DNA from 2 places in the Roseomonas sp. CAU 1739 genome. Region 2 is predicted to be linked to the other one. Evidence: predicted binding sites of a transcription regulator. Region 2 holds the regulator's gene; the other holds the start of a gene.
The links. The regulator LexA, encoded in region 2, represses DNA repair genes until DNA is damaged. The targets are predictions, from matches to a motif close to TGTTCTANNTANGTTC.
Positions count from the first base shown of each region.

Region 1: the regulator LexA is predicted to act here: its motif matches at 1,996-2,011, upstream of uvrA (excinuclease ABC subunit UvrA).

Region 1 covers NZ_JBDOQQ010000011.1:4,172-7,566, reverse strand. Annotated here, with positions in the region: gene uvrA (excinuclease ABC subunit UvrA) at 1-1,953, opposite strand, end outside; gene ssb (single-stranded DNA-binding protein) at 2,197-2,736, shown strand; gene gyrA (DNA gyrase subunit A) at 2,846-3,395, shown strand, end outside.
Region 2 covers NZ_JBDOQQ010000007.1:68,923-72,317, reverse strand. Annotated here, with positions in the region: gene AAFN86_RS13315 (calcium-binding protein) at 1-1,110, opposite strand, end outside; gene lexA (transcriptional repressor LexA) at 1,230-1,952, opposite strand; gene AAFN86_RS13305 (hypothetical protein) at 2,133-2,975, shown strand; gene AAFN86_RS13300 (hypothetical protein) at 3,023-3,223, opposite strand.

The sequences.
Region 1 (3,395 bases), on a different contig from region 2:
CACCAGCGTGGACTTGCCGCCGCCGGACACGCCGGTGATGCAGGTGAAGGTGCCGAGCGGGAGCGACGCCGTCAGGTTCTTGAGGTTGTTGCCGGTCGCACCCACGACGCGGAGTTGCTTCTTCTTGTCGATCTTGCGCCGCGTGGCGGGCACTTCGATGCGCCGGATGCCGGACAGGTACTGCCCGGTCAGGCTCGCGGGATTGGCCGCGACTTCCGCCGGCGTTCCTTGCGCGATGACGTGGCCGCCGCCCTTGCCCGCCGCGGGCCCGATATCCACCAGATGGTCGGCTTGGCGGATCGCGTCCTCGTCGTGCTCGACGACGAGCACGGTGTTGCCGAGGTCGCGCAGCCGCCGCAGCGTGCCGAGCAGGCGTTCATTGTCGCGCTGGTGCAGGCCGATGGACGGTTCGTCCAGCACATACAGCACGCCCGTCAGGCCGGAACCGATTTGCGATGCCAGACGGATGCGCTGCGATTCGCCGCCCGACAGCGTGGCCGATGATCGGCTGAGGCTCAGATAGTCCAGGCCTACATCGACAAGGAACTGCAGCCGTTCCTCGATCTCGCGCAGGATGCGGCGGGCGATTTCCTGCCGCTGCGGCGTCAGGGTTTCCATCACCGTGGCGAACCAGTCGCGGGCGCGACGGATGGACAGTTCGCTGACCTCGCCAATGTGCCTGGCCGCGATCTTCACCGACAGTGCCTGCGGCTTCAGCCGGTAGCCGGTGCAGACCTGGCACGGCTTCTGCGCCTGGTAGCGGGACAGATCCTCGCGCACCCAGGGGTTGTCGGTTTCCTTGAAGCGGCGTTCGAGGTTCGGGATCACGCCCTCGAAGGCCTTCTTCACCTCATAGGCGCGCAGGCCGTCCTTGTAGCGCAGGGTGACGACCTCATCCCCGGTGCCGTGCAGGATGGCCTTTCGCACGGCTTCCGGGATGTCCTGCCAGGGCGTCGTCATGGCGAATTTGAAGTGCTTCGCCAGGCTCTCAAGGGTCTGGGTGTAATAGGGCGACTGCGCGCCGGTCCAGGGCATGACCGCCCCGTCCTTCAGCGAGACATCATCCTGCGGCACCACCAGCTGCGGGTCGAAGAAGGTCTCGGTGCCGAGGCCGTCGCAGGACGGGCAGGCGCCATGCGGGGAGTTGAAGGAGAACAGCCGCGGCTCGATTTCCTCGATGGTGAAGCCGGAGACCGGACAGGCGAATTTCGCGCTGAACACGGTGCGGTCCTGCGTGTCCGCGTTCTCGGCATAGGCGATGCCGTCCGACAGGCCGAGCGCCGTCTCGAAGGAATCGGCCAGGCGCTGGGCTATGCCCTCGCGCACCACGATGCGGTCGATCACCGCCTCGATGTCGTGCTTCAGCTTCTTGTCGAGCTTCGGCGCCTCGGCGATCAGGTGCAGCATGCCGTTGACCTTCACGCGTTCGAAGCCGCGGCGTTGCAGTTCGGCGAGTTCCTTCTTGAACTCGCCCTTCTTGCCGCGCGCGATCGGGGCGAGCAGCAGCAGCCGCGTGCCTTCCTCCATCGCCATGACGCGATCGACCATCTGGGAGACGGTCTGCGCCTCGATCGGCAGGCCGGTCGCCGGGGAGTAGGGCACGCCAACGCGCGCCCAGAGCAGGCGCATGTAGTCGTGGATTTCCGTCACCGTGCCGACGGTGGAACGCGGATTGTGGCTGGTGGTCTTCTGCTCGATGGAAATGGCCGGCGACAGGCCCTCGATGCTGTCCACATCCGGCTTCTGCATCAGTTGCAGGAATTGCCGGGCATAGGCGGACAGCGACTCGACATAGCGGCGCTGGCCCTCGGCATAGATCGTGTCGAAGGCGAGGGAGGACTTGCCCGATCCCGACAGGCCGGTAACGACCGTCAGCTTGTCGCGCGGGATGTCGAGGTCGACATCCTTGAGGTTGTGCTGGCGCGCGCCGCGAATACGGATCTGGCCGGTCATGCAGGGGTGCTCCGCCCGGGGCGCGGCGGGGCCGGCCGGGAGTGTTCCGGTGATGTTCCCGTTACTATATGAGCCGCGATGCGGCGGTTGGGAAGGGGATGTTGCGATGCGGGCGGGCGCCTGCGCGGCCGCGCGACCCGCTCAGGGCTGGCCGGGCCGCGCCAAAGCGGTTAGGAACGGTGTTTGAAAAAACGATGGGGAACCGACGTTTCGGCCCCCCTCAGACCTTGGCGGAAATCAAGCATGGCAGGCGTCAACAAGGCGATCATCCTCGGGCGGCTGGGTCGCGATCCGGAGGTCCGCAACTTCCAGAATGGCGGTAAGGTCGTGAACCTGCGCATCGCAACCTCCGAGCGATACAAGGACCGCGAGGGAAACCAGCAGGAACGTACCGAGTGGCACGCCGTCGCCATTTTCAATGAGCGCCTGGGAGAAGTGGCCGAGAAGTACCTCCGCAAGGGCAGCGAAGTGTACATCGAGGGCCAGATCGAAACCCGCAAATGGCAGGACCAGGCAGGCCAGGAGCGCTACACGACCGAGATCGTGCTGCGCCAGTTCCGCGGCGAATTGCAGTTGGTCGGCGGCCGCAGCAGCGGAGGCGGGTCCGCGCCGGATGAAGGCGGCTATGCCGAGCGTCCGTCGGGTGGCGGTGGCGGCGGTGCGTCGCGCGGCGGCTATGAAGGCGGCGGTGGTGGTGGCGCTGCCCGTTCCGGCGGCGCGCCGCGCGGCGGCGGCGGGTGGGACTCGAAGAAGACGGACCTCGACGACGAAATCCCCTTCTGAGGCCATGTAGGCGCGGCGGTTGACTGCGGCCGCCGCGCGGTGCCTATGACGCCCCAAACCAGCGCGCGGCCGCGCCGCGCGCGCCCATGACCGGATCGAGCCCAGCCGCGTGAGCGACCCCAGCACCCCTGGCGAAACCCCCACCGACACGCAGCCTGTCGCGCTCGAGGAGGAGATGCGCCGCTCCTACCTCGACTACGCGATGAGCGTGATCGTCGCGCGCGCCCTTCCGGATGTGCGCGACGGGCTCAAGCCGGTGCATCGCCGTATCCTGTTCGCGATGCAGGAGGCCGGCTACACGTCCGACAAGCCGTATCGCAAGTCGGCCCGCGTCGTCGGCGACGTCATGGGTAAGTACCACCCGCATGGCGATGCCTCCATCTACGACGCCATGGTGCGCATGGCGCAGCCCTTCTCGATGCGCGTGCCGCTGATCGACGGGCAGGGCAATTTCGGCAGCGTGGACGGCGATCCGCCGGCGGCGATGCGCTACACGGAAGCGCGCCTCGCGCCATCCGCCATGGCGCTGCTGGAGGGCATCGACGAGGACACCGTCGATTTCCAGCCGAACTACGACGAAAGCGCGGATGAGCCCCGCGTGCTGCCAGCCGCCTTCCCGAACCTGCTGGTGAACGGCGCGGGCGGCATCGCCGTCGGCA
Region 2 (3,395 bases):
CGCGGTGCCGGTGATGCGCTCGATGCTGATCAGCGTGTCGGTGCCGCCCCAGGCGTCGGTGGCCACGCCGGTCACCAGGTTGACGACGACGCCCTGTGTGCCCGCCGGGACATTGCCGGCGGTGAACTGAAAGCCGACGCGGTCCTGGCCGCTGCCGCCATCGATCGTGTCGTTGCCGTTGAAGGCGTAGAAGTTCTCGTCGATGCCCGACCCGGTCAGCGTGTCGTTGCCTGTGGTGCCCCAGATCTCCTCGATGCTGGTGAGCGTATCGGTGCCGCCCTCGCCATCCTGGGCGCGGCCGATCGCGAGGTTCACGCTGACCGCGCCGGTCGCCTGGCTGTAGTCGGCGATGTCGAAGCCGTCGCGGCCGTCGAGGTAGTCGTTGCCGCCGCGGCCGCGGAAGCGGTCGATCTCGGCGCTGCCCAGCAGCGTGTCGCCGAGGATCGAGCCGCGCACGGCGTAGAAATTGGAGATGGTGTCGATTCCGCCGAGCCCATCCGTCGCGCGCCCGAGCGTGAGGTCGACCGACACGCCCGAGGTGACGGCCGAACTGCGGTAGTCGAGGAACAGCGAGGTGTTCGGCGCCGCCGTGCCGGTGAGGATGTCGTTGCCGCCATTGCCGCGGACATTGAAGCCCAGCACCGTGTTGACCGAGGCGATGGTGATGGTGTCGTCGGCCGAGGAGCCGTTGATCTGCTCGAAATTGGTGAAGGTGTCGTTGCCCTGCGTCAACACCAGCGGCGCGGGCGCGGAGGTCCCGGTATTGACGCCGCCGACATTGGTAACCGTGACGGACACGCCGCCGGCCGTGCTGTCGGAATTGAAACTGACCAGGTCGAAGCCGGCGCCGCCATCCATGACGTCGTTGCCGGCGCCGCCATACAGTTCGTCATCGCCGGCATCGCCGAACAGGTAGTCATCGTCGTTGCCGCCGAACAGGCTGTCCCCGCCATTACCGCCGCGCAGCGTGTCGAGCCCGCTGCCGCCGGAGATGTAGTCGTTGCCGTCGAGGGCGATGACGCTGTCATTGCCCCCTGTCGTCAGCGGCCCGAAGGAGGAAGTCGTGGTGGTGACCGTGTCGTTGCCGTTGGTGCCGGTGATGATGGCCATGGGACCGAACCTCCGCGTTTCGCGGACATCATTCCCCAATCGTCACGGTGTGCGCCACGACGCGTCCGGCGCATGAATGTTTTGTAATGCTATCTATGCGTGTGGAAGGAAGCGCGGCGTCAATATCGCCGCAGCAGCCCCACCAGCCGGCCCTGCACCCGCACCCGGTCCGGCCCGAAGATGCGCGTTTCATGCCGCGGGTTGGCCGGTTCCAGGGCGATCGAATTGCCGCGCCGGCGGATGCGCTTCAGCGTCACCTCGTTCTCATCCACCAGCGCGACCACGATGGACCCGTTCTCGGCCGTCTCGGCGCGATGGATGATGACCGTGTCGCCATCGAGGATGCCGGCATCGATCATGGAATCGCCGGCGACCTCCAGCGCGTAGTGGTCGCCGCTGCCGATCAGCGCGGCGGGAACGTCCACGCTCGCACCATTGTCTCGCAGCGCCTCGATCGGCAGGCCGGCGGCGATGCGACCGTAAAGCGGCAGGGTGACCGGTGCGCTCTCATGCGTCTCGACCGCCGGGCGGGCCGGCGGTTGGGCGCCGAACGGGCCGCGGATGACATTGGGGCCGAGCGGCGCCTCGGGCGCCTTGGGCGCCGTGCGGCTGGGGCGCGGGGCGAGGTTCTCGGGCAGGCGGATCACTTCGAGCGCGCGGGCGCGATGGGCGCGGCGGCGCAGGAAGCCGCGTTCCTCCAGGGCAGTGATCAGCCTGTGGATACCTGACTTCGACTTGAGGTTCAGCGCCCCCTTCATTTCTTCGAAGGAGGGGGAGAAGCCTGTCTCGCGCAGGTGGCGGTCGATGAACATGAGCAGCTCGTGCTGCTTGCGCGTGAGCATTCCTGCTCTCCTCCTGGCGCCGGGCCGTGCGACTCGGTCGGAACAAATGGGCAACGTCAGCGTTGTTCTATTTAGGTTCCGGAGTCACAGTCAATTGCTTTCGCTTGTGGATGACTCTGTGGATGGATCCGGCGGCCACGGCCTCGCCTCCGGCCGCGGCGGCTGGCAATGATGCCCGCCATGGCCCCATGCGACCTGTCCGTCCTGATCGCGGCCCACCGCCTGCGCGGCGAGGTGCCCGTCGCCGTCGCCTCGGTGTTCGCGCGTGCCGCGGGGGCCGTGGTGGAGGTGGTGGTCGCCTCCGATGACGGCACCGACTATGCCGAGGTGCTGCCGCCGGATCCGCGCCTGCGCTTCGCCCCGATCGGCCCGGTGGCGAGCGGTGCCCATGCCGCGCGCAACCGGGCGCTGGCCTTGGCCCGCGGCGCCCATGTGCTGATGCTCGATGGCGACGACGCGCTGGAAGGTCCGGTGGATGCCATCGCCCGCGCCCTTGGCGCGATCGGCACCGCCGGCGCCATCCTGGTGCCGACCATTGTGCGCGATGCGGCAGGCGAGGCGATGCGGCGCATCCCGGCCCTGGGCACGCAGCGCTTCGGCTTCGGCGACTGGGCCTCGGCCTTCACCTCGCTGCATCTGTTGACACGGCGGGACCTGGCGCCGCCATTCCTGCCATTCCGGCTGATCGACGACGTGATGTTCGACCTGTCGGTGCTGGCGGCCGTGGGCGGGGCGGTGCCGGTCGCCGACGGGCTCGCCTATCGCTACCAATTGCGTGCCGGCCAGGCGACCGACACGCAAGGCGGCCGCTTCGATGCGGAATATGCGCGCGCGCTCGGCCTGATCGCCGCGGATGGTGCGGGGTTCGGCCGCCATGCCGGGGATGCGGCGGCCGTCCTTCGGCGATGGCGGGCGATGAACCGCCTGGCCGGCGGCGGCGGGTCGCGGCCCGGCCTTGGTGACTACCACCGGACCGTGGCCGCCTACCTCGCCGGCGCATGGCCGGCTGGACGGCGATGCTAAAGCGTGATGACCGCAGGTGCGAATGCACCGAAGGTCTGAATCACGCCCTAAAGCTGGCGAGCGAGCTTGCGCGCCAGCAGCAGCCCGATCCCGCCCCCGGCCGGTGCCGCGGGCAGTGCCAGCGCCCAGCCGGCATGGTTGCCGGCCAGCACCAGCGCCAGCCCGGCATACAACAGCAGCCCGCCGACCAGGCTGCCGACCACGCCCGCCGTCAGGCCGAGCACGAGGATGTCCGAACGCGATACCATGGCGCAGCGTGGTGGCGCGGCCGGCGGTGTTTGACAAGCCCCGCCCAGGCACCTAAGGGACCGCCACCTTCCGGGAACGTGGACGGACCTTCGGGGTCCGCGCCCGCCGCCGCCCAATCGGGGCGGGGGCCTACCGGGACAACAGCCCCTCGGGGCACAGCGAAGAAGGCCC